Regions from separate parts of the Streptomyces sp. EDA2-14 genome, predicted to be linked through region 1. Evidence: predicted binding sites of a transcription regulator. Region 1 holds the regulator's gene; the other holds the start of a gene.
What was found. Region 1 encodes HrcA, which represses chaperone genes, less so after heat shock. Its sites were predicted from a motif close to TTNGCACTCNGNNNNNCNGAGTGCNAA; they were not measured.
Positions count from the first base shown of each region.

Region 1 (7,340 bases):
CGGCCTCGCGGCGGCGAAGAAAGCATTGACGGACGGCCTGCTGGAACCGGAGCCGTTCACGTCCGGCCGCGCGGTCCTGACCCTGCGCGGCCGCCTCCTCGCCGACGCGGTCGTCCGCGACCTGGTCGACTGAGGCCACGCCGCGCTCCCCGCAGCGCGGCACCGGGCTGCTCTGCCTGCACCGTGGCCGACGCCCACCGTTTCCGTTCCGCGGCACCGGGGTGCCGCCTTGCCCACCCTGCCGCCCAAGGCGGCAGATTGCCCAAGGCTAGGTATTTCAAGCCCCTGCGGCGATTGAGCAGCGGGGGTCGGGGCGGAGCCCCGAGGGTGCGACCACGGTGCAGGGGGCGTTACTCGGGGGCTGTGACGAAGTCGATGAGTTCCTCCACGCGGCCGAGGAGTTCCGGCTCCAGGTCTTTGTAGGTGCGGACCCGCGACAGGATGTGCTGCCACGCCTCACCCGTGTTCGCCACGCGCCAGCCCAGCGCCCGGCACACGCCCGTCTTCCAGTCCTGGCCGCGCGGGACGCGGGGCCACGCTTCGATGCCCACGGAGGACGGCTTCACCGCCTCCCAGATGTCGATGTAGGGGTGGCCCACCACCAGGGCGTGCTCGCTGGTCACCGACTGGGCGATGCGCCATTCCTTCGAGCCCGGCACGAGGTGGTCGACCAGAACCCCGAGGCGGGCGTCCGCTCCGGGCGCGAACTCGGAGACGATCGCCGGGAGGTCGTCCACGCCCTCAAGGAACTCCACCGCGACGCCCTCGATGCGCAGGTCGTCGCCCCAGACCCGCTCGATGAGCTCGGCGTCGTGCTTGCCCTCCACGTAGATGCGCCCCGCGCGCGCCACCCGGGCGCGGGCGCCGGGCACCGCCACCGAGCCGGACGCGGTACGGGTGGGCCGGACGGGACCGGCCGGGCCCGAGGGTCGTACGAGGGTGACGACCTTGCCGTCGATCATGAAGCCGCGGGGTTCCATCGGGAACACCCGGTGCTTGCCGAAGCGGTCCTCCAAGGTCACGGTCGGCCCCTGCGCCGTCTTCTCCACCCGGATCACGGCCCCGCAGAAGCCCGTGGTGACCTCCTCGACGACGAGGTCCGGTTCGGCCGGGACCTCGGCGGCCGGCTTGTTCCGCTTCCACGGAGGGGTCAGGTCGGGGGAGTACTGGCGCATCCGCAAGACGATAAGAGAACAGCGCAGGCCAGGACTACGACACGCCGAAACACGTCGCCAATGTGGCGCGTTGCGCGCGGACGAACTGGGCATTCACCGTCGAACCGTGCCCCGGGACGTACACCGCGTCCTCGCCCCCGAGGTCGAGCAGCCGGTCGAGCGCCGCGGGCCAGTGGTGCGGCGCCGCGTCCGGGCCCGCCTGGGGGTCGCCGGACTCCTCCACCAGATCGCCGCAGAAGACGATCTCCGGGGCGGAGGGGCCGCCGGGGACGAGCACCGCCAGATCGTGGCCACTGTGCGCCGGACCGATGTTCGCGAGCAGCACCGTGAGCCCGCCGCCCAGATCGAGCGTCCACTCGCCGCACACCCGGTGCGGCGGGGTGACCAGGAGGTCGACCGACTCGGCCGCCGCGTCCGGGGCGAGGCCGTGCTTCACGGCGTCGGCGCGCAGCGCCTCGGCGCCGTGCTCGAAGAGGACGTCGATGCCCACCGCCCCGTACACCTCGACACCCGCGAACGCGGCGGTGCCCAGCACATGGTCGAAGTGCGGGTGGGTCAGAGCGACATGCGTCACTCTCCGGTGTGGCCCGAGGAGCGCACGGGTGTCGGCGCGCAGCCCGGCGCCTTCACCCAGTGAGGATCCGGTGTCGATCAAGAGCGCCGCTTCTTCACCGACCACGAGGCCGGTCGTGCAGTCCCATCCGGGCAGCCGCACCCGCCCCACGTTCGGCGCGAGGCGCTCCCAGCCTCTCGCGGCCCAGTCGATACGCTGCGCGAACTCCATACCTCGACGCTAGCGCCCTTGCCGGGCCCGTACCCACCGGCCGTACACTGAGCCGGGGACGATTGGCACTCGCCCACAGGGAGTGCCAAAGCAGGAAGATCGCAACGGCTGTTTCTGGAGGTGCGCGCCGATGCTCAGTGAACGCAGGCTCGAAGTGCTGCGCGCCATCGTCCAGGACTATGTCGGCACCGAGGAGCCGGTCGGCTCCAAGGCGCTCACCGAGCGGCACAAGCTCGGTGTCTCGCCGGCCACCGTCCGTAACGACATGGCTGTCCTGGAGGAAGAGGGATTCATCGCCCAGCCGCACACCAGTGCCGGGCGCATCCCCACCGACAAGGGCTACCGCCTGTTCGTCGACAAGCTCACCGCGGTGAAGCCGATGGCCGCGCCGGAGCGGCGCGCCATCCAGAACTTCCTGGACGGCGCCGTCGATCTCGACGACGTCGTCGGCCGCACCGTGCGGCTGCTCGCGCAGCTGACGCGGCAGGTGGCGATCGTCCAGTACCCGTCCCTGACCCGGTCCACCGTGCGCCATGTCGAGCTGCTGTCGCTCGCGCCCGCCCGTCTGATGCTCGTGCTGATCACGGACACCGGGCGCGTGGAGCAGCGGATGATCGACTGCCCGGCGCCGTTCGGCGAATCGTCACTGGCGGATCTGCGGGCCCGGCTGAACAGCCGGGTCGCGGGCCGCCGGTTCGCCGACGTGCCGCAGCTGGTGCAGGACCTGCCGGAGGCTTTCGAGCAGGAGGACCGGGGTACGGTCTCCACGGTGCTCTCCACTCTGCTGGAGACACTCGTGGAGGAGACGGAGGAGCGGTTGATGATCGGCGGTACCGCCAATCTCACCCGCTTCGGACATGACTTTCCCCTCACCATTCGTCCGGTACTCGAAGCCCTTGAGGAGCAGGTCGTGCTCCTCAAGTTGCTTGGTGAGGTGGGAGATTCGGGCATGGCCGTACGGATCGGTCACGAGAACGCCCATGAAGGACTCAACTCCACGTCCGTCGTCTCCGTGGGCTACGGTTCGGGCGGCGAGGCAGTCGCCAAGCTGGGTGTCGTCGGACCGACACGCATGGATTACCCGGGAACGATGGGAGCAGTACGCGCAGTGGCACGTTACGTCGGACAGATCCTGGCGGAGTCGTAAGTGGCCACGGACTACTACGCCGTACTCGGCGTGCGCCGCGACGCTTCCCAGGACGAAATCAAGAAGGCCTTCCGAAGGCTGGCGCGTGAGCTTCACCCGGATGTGAATCCGGACCCGAAGACTCAGGAGCGCTTCAAGGAGATCAACGCCGCCTACGAGGTGCTCTCCGACCCGCAGAAGAAGCAGGTCTACGACCTCGGGGGCGACCCCCTGTCGCAGGCCGGCGGAGGCGGCGGGGCCGGTGGCTTCGGCGCTGGCGGGTTCGGGAACTTCTCGGACATCATGGATGCCTTCTTCGGCACGGCGTCGCAGCGCGGACCCCGGTCCCGTACGCGCCGTGGCCAGGACGCCATGATCCGGCTCGAGGTCGAGCTGAACGAGGCGGCCTTCGGCACCACCAAGGACATCCAGGTCGACACCGCCGTGGTGTGCACGACCTGCAGCGGCGAGGGTGCCGCGCCGGGGACCTCGGCCCAGACCTGTGACATGTGTCGCGGTCGCGGTGAGGTCTCGCAGGTCACGCGGTCGTTCCTCGGCCAGGTCATGACCTCGCGGCCCTGCCCGCAGTGCCAGGGCTTCGGCACGGTCGTGCCGACGCCGTGCCCCGAGTGCGCGGGCGACGGCCGTATCCGGTCGCGCCGCACGCTCACGGTGAAGATCCCGGCCGGTGTGGACAACGGCACGCGGATCCAGCTCGCGGGCGAGGGCGAGGTCGGCCCCGGCGGCGGCCCCGCCGGTGACCTGTACGTGGAGATCCACGAGCTGCCGCACCCGACGTTCCAGCGGCGCGGCGACGATCTGCACTGCACGGTGACGATCCCGATGACGGCGGCGGCGCTCGGCACGAAGGTGCCGCTGGAGACGCTCGACGGCATGGAGGAGATCGACATCCGGCCGGGCACGCAGTCCGGTCAGTCGGTTCCGCTGCACGGGCGCGGCGTCACGCATCTGCGGGGCGGCGGCCGTGGCGACCTCATCGTGCACGTCGAGGTCACGACGCCGCAGAAGCTGGACCCGGAGCAGGAGCGGGTGCTGCGGGAGCTGGCCAAGCTGCGCGGCGAGGAGCGGCCCACGGGGCAGTTCCAGCCGGGCCAGCAGGGCCTCTTCTCCCGCCTGAAGGACGCGTTCAACGGCCGCTGATCGCCGCACCGGCGTTACGGCCTCGGGGCTCCGCCCCGGACCCCGCGCCTCAATCGCCGGCGGGGCTTGATAAATCAAGCCCCGCCGGCGACTGATGGATCCAGCCCCGAGGTGCTCGGTATTTCAAGCCCCTGCGGCGATTGAGCAGCGGGGCCCGGGGCGGAGCCCCGTGGCGTGGGGGGACGGGGGCCGGGTCGATTCGGCCCCCCGGAGGGGACGTGGCACGATGCGGTCATGTCCTCCGCACTGACCGATCTCTGCCCCCTTCCGATCGTGCAGGCCCCCATGGCGGGTGGCGCTTCGCAACCCGCGCTGGTTGCCGCCGTGGCCGAGGCGGGTGGGCTCGGCTTCCTCGCCGCCGGGTACAAGACGGCCGACGGGATGTACCAGGAGATCAAACAGGTGCGGGCGCTGACCGGCAGGCCCTTCGGCGTCAACCTCTTCATGCCGCAGACCGAGCACGTGGACCCGGCGACCGTCGACGTCTACCGCCACCAGCTCGCCGGTGAGGCCACCTGGTACGCGACGCCGCTCGGCGAGACCGACAGCTGCAGCGACGACGGCTACGACGCCAAGCTCGCGGTCCTCGCCGACGAGCCGGTGGCACTGGTCACCTTCACCTTCGGCTGCCCCCGGCGCGAGGTCGTCCAGGCGCTCCAGCGCGTCGGGACACGGGTCGGTGTCACCGTCACGACCGTGGAGGAGGCGCAGGCCGCGCAGGAGGCCGGCGCCGACATGGTGTGCGTCCAGGGGATCGAGGCCGGTGGCCACCAGGGGACCCACCGGGACAACCCCGAGGCCGACGGGAGCGGGATCGGTCTTCTTTCGCTGATCGCGCAGGTGCGCGAGGCCGTCCAGCTGCCGATCGTCGCCGCGGGCGGGATCATGCGGGGCGCGCAGATCGCCGCCGTGCTCGCCGCGGGCGCCGATCTCGCGCAGCTCGGCACCGCGTTCCTGGTCACCCCCGAGTCCGGGGCGCCGGAGCTGCACAAGCAGGCCATGACCGATCCGCTGTTCACCCGGACCGAACTGACCAGGGCCTTCTCCGGGCGGCCCGCGCGCGGCCTCGTCAACCGGTTCATGCGCGAGCACGGACCGTACGCCCCGGCCGCGTACCCGCAGGTCCACCACATGACGTCGCCGCTGCGCAAGGCCGCCGCCAAGGCCGGTGACCCGCAGGGCATGGCGCTGTGGGCGGGGCAGGGGCACCGGCTGGCGCGGGAGCTGCCGGCCGGGCAGCTCGTGGAGGTGCTCGCCGCCGAACTCGACTCCGCGAAGGCCGCGTTGGCGCAGCGGGGTGCCGTCCGATGACCGCTCCGGTTTTCGTGGTCGACGGGGCTGTTCCCGGTGACCGCGCGTATGTGCTCGACGGGCCCGAGGGGCGGCATGCCGTCTCCGTGAAGCGGCTGCGGGCCGGGGAGACGGTCACCCTCACCGACGGGCTCGGCTCGTGGTGCGAGGCCGTCGTCACCGGCAGCGAGGGCAAGGACCGGCTCTTCGTCGACGCGGGCCCCGCCCGGGTCGAGCCCGCAGAGGCGCCGCGGATCACCGTCGTACAGGCGCTGCCGAAGGGCGACCGGGGCGAGCTCGCCGTGGAGACCATGACCGAGACCGGTGTCGACGCGATCGTGCCGTGGTCCGCGTCCCGGTGCATCACCCAGTGGCGCGGCGAGCGCGGCCTCAAGGCGCTCGGCAAGTGGCGGGCCACCGCACGGGAGGCCGGGAAGCAGTCGCGGCGGGTGCGGTTCCCGGTCGTCGAGGACGCCGCGACGACGAAGGAGGTCGCCGCGCTGCTCGCCGGGGCCGACTTCGCCGCCGTGCTGCACGAGGACCGGGACGCCCCGAGCGGGGCACTGGCCTCCGCCGAACTCCCGGACAGTGGCGAGATCGTGCTCGTCGTCGGACCCGAAGGGGGCGTCTCCCCCGAGGAGCTGACGGTGTTCGAGGAGGCCGGGGCGCGGCCGATGAGGCTCGGGCGCAGCGTTCTGCGTACGTCCACGGCCGGTACGGCGGCGGTGGCGTTGCTGCTGGGGCGTACGGGACGCTGGGGCTAGGCCCTGGTCGTACTCCCGCCAACTGCCCCCATAGTGGCCGCAATCGGACTACCACCCCCGCGCGGGCGCTGGCATTCTGCCGTGCATGCGGGGATCGAGGGTGTTCGGTGGGGTACTGCTCGTCGCTGCCGCTGTCGCCGGCGGCGTCGCCTGTCAGCCGGTCGACAGTGACCTCAATGTGTCGACGGTTGCGATCACCACCGACAAGGTGGCCACCGCCGAGCTGAACCGGCAGCACGCCAATGTCGCCTGGCTCAGCTGCAGCGGTTCGTACAGCAGCCGCTCCCCGTCGGGTGTCGTCACGGCGGGCGAGGTGAAGGTCGACTGCCAGGGCAAGACCAAGGACGACAAGGACATCAAGGTCAACGGGTGGGTGTACGAGGTCGTCAACGGCCAGTGCGTGCGCGGGAAGATCACCGCGCGCGTCGAGGGCAAGGTGTGGTTCACCACCAGCGTGCTCGGCGACTGCTCGGCCACCGAGGAGTCTTCGAGCCCGCAGGACCAGCAGCCGGCGCCCTCGCAGGACTCCCAGGACTCCCAGTCCTCCTGGGAGCCGCAGCCCTCCGAGGACCCGCAGCCTTCTGAGGACCCGCAGCCTTCTGAGGACCCTCAGCCGTCCGAGGACCCCCCGCCCCACGAGGAGCCGCAGCCCGGTGCCACGAGCACGGTGACCGAGACCGTCACGGTGACGGCGCCCGCGCCCACATCCCATGGGAAGTGATCAGAGGGGCTGACGTGGGACACGGCCGAAATTTAGGCTGGCCGGGTGACGACTCCTGCGTACCTCCGGTTTCCGCACCTGCACGGCGAGTTGGTGGTCTTCACCGCCGAGGACGACGTGTGGGCCGCGCCCCTCGACGGCAGCCGTGCCTGGCGGGTCAGCGCCGACAACATGCCCGTCTCGAACCCCCGGCTCTCCCCGGACGGCGAGACGGTCGCCTGGACCTCGCGCCGCGACGGAGCGCCGGAGGTGCACATCGCCCCGGTCGCCGGCGGCCCCGCCAAGCGCCTGACGCACTGGGGCAGTTGGCCGACCGGCG
Region 1 is NZ_JBUEGE010000001.1:540,796-548,135, forward strand. Features, by position in the region: gene hemW (radical SAM family heme chaperone HemW) at 1-133, shown strand, start outside; gene ACY34M_RS02330 (DUF3097 domain-containing protein) at 351-1,175, opposite strand; gene ACY34M_RS02335 (MBL fold metallo-hydrolase) at 1,210-1,959, opposite strand; gene hrcA (heat-inducible transcriptional repressor HrcA) at 2,090-3,106, shown strand; gene dnaJ (molecular chaperone DnaJ) at 3,107-4,246, shown strand; gene ACY34M_RS02350 (nitronate monooxygenase) at 4,481-5,557, shown strand; gene ACY34M_RS02355 (16S rRNA (uracil(1498)-N(3))-methyltransferase) at 5,554-6,300, shown strand; gene ACY34M_RS02360 (hypothetical protein) at 6,386-7,021, shown strand; gene ACY34M_RS02365 (S41 family peptidase) at 7,067-7,340, shown strand, end outside.

Region 2 (7,340 bases), on a different contig from region 1:
CCCCACGACACGGGGGTGCCGCCCTCTTCGCATGACCACCCACCCACAACTCCCGCCGCTCACCGACACGTTCACCTCGTATGATCGCTTCCGCACCGCACGCGGGACCCGGGGGATTCGATGAGCAGCGAGACAAGTGCGACGCCCGAGGGCGACATGCCCACGACATCGGCCGCACCGGCCGCGGCTCCCGCGGACCCTTCGCCCGACCCCGCACCGGACCCGCCGAGGCCCGGCCGCGTGCGCCGGCTGTGGCAGCGCTACCGTGCGCTCAGCCTGGCCAACAAACTCACCGTCGCCGGTCTCGTCGTGGCCTGCTTACCGATCGTCACGCCGTGGGTGACCGCCGCGTACGGCAGGCTGACGGGCGACGACGTGCCGATCAGGCTGGACGTCCAGCAGCCCGACAACGCCTGCATCTCCCAGTGGCTCGTCGACCCGAACCGTCCCGACCTGCTGTCCAAGGTGGGCAACATGGACGAGCGCGCCCTCACCCGCTGGGAGCGCGACCGGAGGATCACCCATCACGGCACGGTGGACGCCACCGTCAGCATCCGCGGCAATACGGCAGCGGCCGTGGAGATCCGCGATGTGTCGATCACCGTGACCCGCCGCACGAAGCCGCTCGCCGGAAAGGTGTCCCCGGTGAAGGGCTGCGGTGGCGGGGACGGGCCGGAGATCCTCTACGTCGACCTCGACACGCTTCCCCTGAACCAGGCCGTACCGGGCCGGTACCTGATGACCAGCCCGCAGCAGGCGCAGGCCCGCAAGGACGCCCTCGTCCACGACGGGGCCCCCATGGAGCTGCCCAGGAGCGTCACCATGAAGCGGGCCTACAGCCTGCAACTCGTCGGCCGCACCCACCGCTACTACAGCGAGTGGAAGGCGACCGTCACCTGGTGGGACGGCGAGGAGACCCACACGTCGACGATCGACAACGACGGCCGGCCCTTCCGGGTCTCGGCGGCACGGTGAGCGCGGTGAGCGGACACCTCACGGCGGTGCGGCGCGTGCGGACGCTGTGGCGCGAGCCGCTCACGGCCCCCGTCGCCGCCGTCCTGCTCGTCCATCTCGCGGGCTGTCTGCCCGCGCAGGTCGCCCGGGCCGACGAGCAGTCGCCGGACGGCGCCGCGGACCGGCTCCGGCTGCTGACCGTGTCGCCGGTCCTGCGGTTCAGCAGCGCCGACGGCGCCACCGCCGTGCTGCAGGAGACCCTGTGGACCGGCATCTTCCTCTTTCTGCTGGTCACGGCCGCCGCGGCCCTCACGAACCGGGCGCGGGCCGCGCACCGGATGCCGCTGGCCGGCGCCGCGTTCCTGGCCTTCGCGCCGCTCGCGCAGTTCCTCGCCCTCGCGTGTCTGCGCCTGCCCGAGCTCTCCGGCAACCCTCTGGACCGGGGCGACGCGGCGTACCAACTGTGGTGGGACGCGACGGCCGGCATCGGCCACGCGCTGCTGCTGGGCGCGGTCGGGGCACTGGCCGCCGGGCTGCGCGGGCTCCCGGACATGACGCGGGCCGCCACGGCCCTCGCCGCCGAGGTGTCGACCAAGGCGCAGGCCCGCCGCCTCGCGCTGCGTCAGCTCGTGGGTCCGCTGGACACGCTGCGGCCCCGGATCGGCGCGGCGCTCGCCGCCACGGCCGTCGCGGCGCTGGTCCTCGCACTGTTCGACGCCGAGCTTCCCGGCCGGATCGTCAGCCCGCTGCTGCGGCTCTGGTGCGGCCCCACGGAACATCCCGGGATCTGCCTCCCCCAGCTGCAGGCGCAGCTCCACAGCGGACTGCCGAAGGCATCGGCGCTCGACGTGCAGCCCCTGCTGAACCGGCTCGTGCACCTCTACGCCTGGCAGTCCTTCGCGATCGTCTCCACCGTCGTCTACTTGATGGTGCGCCGCACGACCCCGCATCTGCCGCGCGCCGCGGGCGCGGCGTTCAGCAGCTGGTGCGGCGGCACGGCGGGCATCGTCCTGTACGCGACCGTGCTGCGGATCGGCGCCGATTCGGCGGACTCGGCGTCCGGGGCCGTGCCGTACAGCGCCCTGCCGACCTACCTGCTGCCACCGCCGGGCTTCGACCTGGCCCGCTACGTGGCCCCGGTGACGGCCGCCGCGGTGGCCGTCACGATCCTGACCGCCGCCCGGATCTCCCGCCGTCACGGCGCCGGGAGCGACTCGTAGGTGTCACCCGGCGGTCACTTCTCCACATGCGGCGGGCCCGGGGCTCGCGCATCCTGAGCGCATGGCTGACAGCACCCTTTCGAAGATTTCCTGGACCGAGTTCCGCCCGGACCGGCGCATGCTGACCGCCGGGGCCGTGCTCACCGGTGTCGGCACGCTCACCGCGATGGCCGGGGCCGGCGTCCTCGTCTACGAACTGACCCGCGCGGGCCGCAGCTGGACCGGCACGTGGGACGTCCCGCCCGCCGAAATGGCCCAGCGCGCCCTCCACCAGGCCCAGGCAGTGGCCACCAGCGCGACCCGCGCGGGCCGCGACACCTGGAAGTCGTACCAGGAGAACGCGGCCTGACACATCAAGCCCCTGCGGCGATTGAGCAGCGGGGTCCGGGGCGGAGCCCCGAGGCGTCAACCACGGGTGGGCAGGCGAAAACGCCCGAGGGCGGCACCGTCTCACGTGGAGACGGTGCCGCCCTCGGGTTACAGACGAGCTGAACCGCGACCGGCTCAGAAGTCCATGTCACCGCCCGGCATACCACCCGGAGCACCCGCGGCAGCGGCCTTCTCCGGCTTGTCGGCGATGACGGCCTCGGTGGTGAGGAACAGCGCGGCGATCGACGCGGCGTTCTGCAGCGCGGAGCGCGTGACCTTCGCCGGGTCGATGATGCCCTCGGCGATCATGTCGACGTAGTCACCCGTGGCGGCGTTCAGACCGTGACCGACGGTCAGGTTGCGCACCTTCTCCACGACGACGCCACCCTCGAGACCACCGTTGACGGCGATCTGCTTGAGCGGGGCCTCCAGGGCGAGCTTCACGGCGTTGGCGCCGGTCGCCTCGTCACCCTCGAGCTCCAGCTTCTCGAAGACCGCGGAGGCCTGGAGCAGGGCCACGCCACCACCGGCGACGATGCCCTCCTCGACGGCCGCCTTCGCGTTGCGAACGGCGTCCTCGATGCGGTGCTTGCGCTCCTTGAGCTCGACCTCGGTCGCGGCACCGGCCTTGATGACGGCGACGCCACCGGCGAGCTTCGCCAGGCGCTCCTGGAGCTTCTCGCGGTCGTAGTCCGAGTCGCTGTTCTCGATCTCGGCACGGATCTGGTTGACGCGGCCCTGGACCTGGTCGCTGTCACCGGCGCCGTCGACGATCGTCGTCTCGTCCTTGGTGATGACGACCTTGCGGGCGCGGCCGAGCAGGTCGAGACCGGCGTTCTCGAGCTTGAGGCCGACCTCCTCGGAGATGACGGTGCCACCGGTGAGGATGGCGATGTCGCCGAGCATGGCCTTGCGGCGGTCACCGAAGCCCGGGGCCTTGACGGCGACGGACTTGAAGGTGCCACGGATCTTGTTGACGACCAGGGTCGACAGGGCCTCGCCCTCGACGTCCTCGGCGATGATCAGCAGCGGCTTGCCGGACTGCATGACCTTCTCGAGCAGCGGAAGGAGGTCCTTCACGTTGCCGATCTTCGAGTTGACGATGAGGATGTACGGGTCCTCGAGCGAGGCCTCCATACGCTCCATGTCGGTGGCGAAGTACGCCGAGATGTAGCCCTTGTCGAAGCGCATACCCTCGGTGAGCTCGAGCTCCAGACCGAAGGTCTGGGACTCCTCGACGGTGATGACGCCTTCCTTGCCGACCTTGTCCATGGCCTCGGCGATGAGCTCGCCGATCTGGGTGTCGGCGGCCGAGATGGAGGCGGTGGAGGCGATCTGCTCCTTGGTCTCCACCTCCTTGGCCTGCTCGAGCAGGGCGGCGGAGACGGCCTCGGTGGCGCGCTCGATGCCGCGCTTGAGGGCCATCGGGTTGGCGCCGGCGGCTACGTTGCGAAGGCCTTCGCGAACGAGCGCCTGGGCCAGGACGGTCGCGGTCGTCGTGCCGTCACCGGCGACGTCGTCCGTCTTCTTCGCGACCTCCTTGACCAGCTCGGCGCCGATCTTCTCGTACGGGTCCTCGAGCTCGATCTCCTTGGCGATGGACACACCATCGTTGGTGATCGTGGGGGCGCCCCACTTCTTCTCGAGGACGACGTTGCGACCCTTGGGGCCCAGGGTCACCTTGACGGCGTCGGCGAGCTGGTTCATGCCGCGCTCGAGGCCGCGCCGTGCCTCCTCGTCGAACGCGATGATCTTGGCCATGTGAAGTGGTCCTCCCGGACGGGGTGGCTAACGCAAACGGACCGTGCAGGTGCCCGCGACGGACGGCCTGCACACCTTGTGGTTCCTTGCACCACCCGGTCTGCGGGCCTCACCGACCCGATCCAAGTTCTGTCACTCTCACTCGGAGAGTGCTAAGCCCAATGATTAGCACTCGACCCCCACGAGTGCAAGGCCGTCCTCCAAAGGTGCAGGTAGCACGAAGGGCCCGCCCCCGGTCGACCGGGAGACGAGCCCTCCATGACGTGCGACGTGCAAGCTTGCAGTCTGACGCGCGCGTTCAGCCGGCGGCCACGCGGACCATGTCGGCCTGCGGCCCCTTCTGGCCCTGCGAGATCTCGAACTCGACCCGCTGACCCTCTTCGAGGGTGCGGTAGCCGTCCATCTGAATCGCGCTGTAGTGGACGAAAACATCCGCACCACCGTCGACCGCGATGAAGCCGTACCCCTTCTCCGCGTTGAACCACTTGACGGTGCCCTGAGCCATGCCTAACTCCCCTATTACTGGCCCTTGCGCAGGACCGCACTTCGCGGACCCGGGTCAGACCTCACGCCCCATGGGATATGGGGGTGTGCGCCGGAACGCGTCGACCGCGGCTGAATGTATCTGCCCAACTGCCGTCTGCAACAGGTCAATCGGACGAGAATTCTGGGCACGCCAGATCGGGGAAACCGGGTCAACTCACCGGATGTGCGGGCAACTCGGGCCGCGTAAATGCCGTAAAAGGCCCGAAAGGGCTGGACACTTTGGCTGCTTCTTGTCGGGCAGCGGGCGAGAACTCATATGCACCCGTCATGCACCGCGTATCGGAATCGCAGCAGCTTCCCCAACTGTACCGCGCTCAACCATGCAGAATTGCCCCCTCCGCTTCTCTCGCGGAGGGGGCAATTCGGATAACTCTGTGTAGACCTACGGAAGATCAGCCGTCGGCACTGTGCCGGACGGTCAGCCTCCGGCGACGGCCGGAATGATCGAGACGCCGGCGCCGTCCGGCGTCGCCGTCTGAAGGCCCTGCTCGAAGCGGACGTCGTCGTCGTTGACGTAGACGTTCACGAAGCGGCGCAGCTTGCCCTGGTCGTCGAGGACGCGGGCGGCGATGCCGGTGTGGTTCTTCTCCAGGTCGGCGATGACGTCGGCGAGGGTGGCGCCCTCGGCGGCGACCTCGGACTGGCCGCCCGTGTAGGTGCGCAGGATGGTGGGGATGCGAACGTTGACGCTCATGCGGTGACTCCCGGTGCTACAAGTTCGGTTGGCTCAGTGGTCGGCTGGGCTCAGTGGTCGGCGGCGAGACCGGCGTCGCGGAACGCGTCCAGGCTCGGCCGGATGGTGGCGGTGGCCTGCGAGGACTCGGCGACCGCGTCCAGCGTCTTGAGGCCGTCACCGGTGTTCAGGACGACGGTGGTGAGCGACGGGTCGATCTGGCCCGCCTCGATGAGCTTCTTGGTGACGCCCAGCGTCACACCGCCGGCCGTCTCCGCGAAGATGCCCTCCGTGCGCGCGAGCAGCTTGATCGCGTCGACGACCTGCTCGTCGTTCACGTCCTCCACGGCGCCGCCGGTGCGGCGGGCGATGTCGAGGACGTAGGGGCCGTCGGCGGGGTTGCCGATGGCGAGGGACTTGGCGATGGTCGTCGGCTTCTGCGGGCGGACCACGTCGTGGCCGCCCTTGTAGGCGACGGAGACCGGGGAGCAGCCCTCGGCCTGGGCGCCGAAGAGCTTGTAGGGCTTGTCCTCGACGAGGCCGAGCTTGATCAGCTCCTTGAGGCCCTTGTCGATCTTCGTGAACTGCGAGCCGGAGGCGATCGGGATGACCAGCTGGTCGGGGAGCTGCCAGCCGAGCTGTTCGCAGATCTCGTACGCGAGCGTCTTGGAGCCCTCGCCGTAGTACGGGCGCAGGTTCACGTTCACGAAGCCCCAGCCCTCGCCCAGCGGGTCGCCGATGAGCTCGGAGCAGAAACGGTTCACGTCGTCGTAGTTGCCCTCGATGGCGACGAGGTCACCGCCGTAGACACCGGCCATGACGACCTTGCCCTGCTCCAGGTCGTGCGGGATGAACACGCAGGAGCGGAAGCCGGCGCGGGCGGCCGCGGCGCCGACGGCGCCGGCCAGGTTGCCGGTGGAGGAGCAGGAGAGCGTGGTGAAGCCGAAGGCGCGGGCGGCCTCGATGGCCTGCGCGACGACGCGGTCCTTGAAGGAGTGCGTGGGGTTGCCGGAGTCGTCCTTGACGAACAACTTGCCCTCGGCGACGCCCAGTTCACGGCCGAGGTTGTCGGCCTTGACGAGCTTGGTCCAGCCGGGGTTCAGGTTCGGCTTCTCGGCGACGTCGGCCGGGACGGGCAGCAGCGGGGCGTAGCGCCAGATGTTGGCGGGACCGGCCTCGATCTGCTTGCGCAGCGCCTCGGGGTCACCGGTGGGCAGGTCGTACGCGACTTCGAGCGGCCCGAAACACTCGGCACAGGCGAAGACGGGGCCGAGCGGGACGACGGCGCCGCACTCGCGGCAGGAGAGGCCGGAAGCCGGCCCCAGATCAACAGCGTCGACGGCGGCGGCGGTTTCGGTGGCGACAGTCTGTACAGCCATGAGAGGCGAGGCCCTTTCTCCTCATCTTTCTCGTGACGCATCTCGCCACGAGACGGATTTGGCACCTTCCCTAGCCGGGAGCCTCGCGGGCGCACTGCGGTGTGCGGACGAGACCGGCTGGAGGGTTGCCGGGGCTTCAACGGGCCGTTTCCCTCTGCCCCTCTGGATGAGCGGTATTCGATTGTGTGGATTCAGTTGTCTACGGCAGGCGACCCCCGACATGCGATGGTCACCGGCGTTGTTCAAGACTGTAACCGAAGGCCCGGACCCTTGAGATAGTCGTCCGAACCGCGAGATGGATCACATGTGGATCCTGAGGGAAGGAACCCAGACCGTGCTGGAAGAGGTCGAGCGCTGGCTTGAGCGGCGCTCCTGGTCCGTGGACGATCATCCGCTGCACCGGTTGGTCGCCGCCAAGCACGCCTCGGGTCAGACGGT
Region 2 is NZ_JBUEGE010000002.1:129,190-136,529, reverse strand. Features, by position in the region: gene ACY34M_RS06905 (hypothetical protein) at 121-975, shown strand; gene ACY34M_RS06900 (hypothetical protein) at 981-2,174, shown strand; gene ACY34M_RS06895 (hypothetical protein) at 2,236-2,523, shown strand; gene groL (chaperonin GroEL) at 2,679-4,304, opposite strand; gene ACY34M_RS06885 (cold-shock protein) at 4,603-4,809, opposite strand; gene ACY34M_RS06880 (MoaD/ThiS family protein) at 5,269-5,544, opposite strand; gene thrC (threonine synthase) at 5,595-6,902, opposite strand; SAM riboswitch class I at 6,921-7,075, opposite strand; gene ACY34M_RS06870 (glucosyl-3-phosphoglycerate synthase) at 7,237-7,340, shown strand, end outside.
Region 2: the regulator HrcA is predicted to act here: its motif matches at 4,434-4,460, upstream of groL (chaperonin GroEL).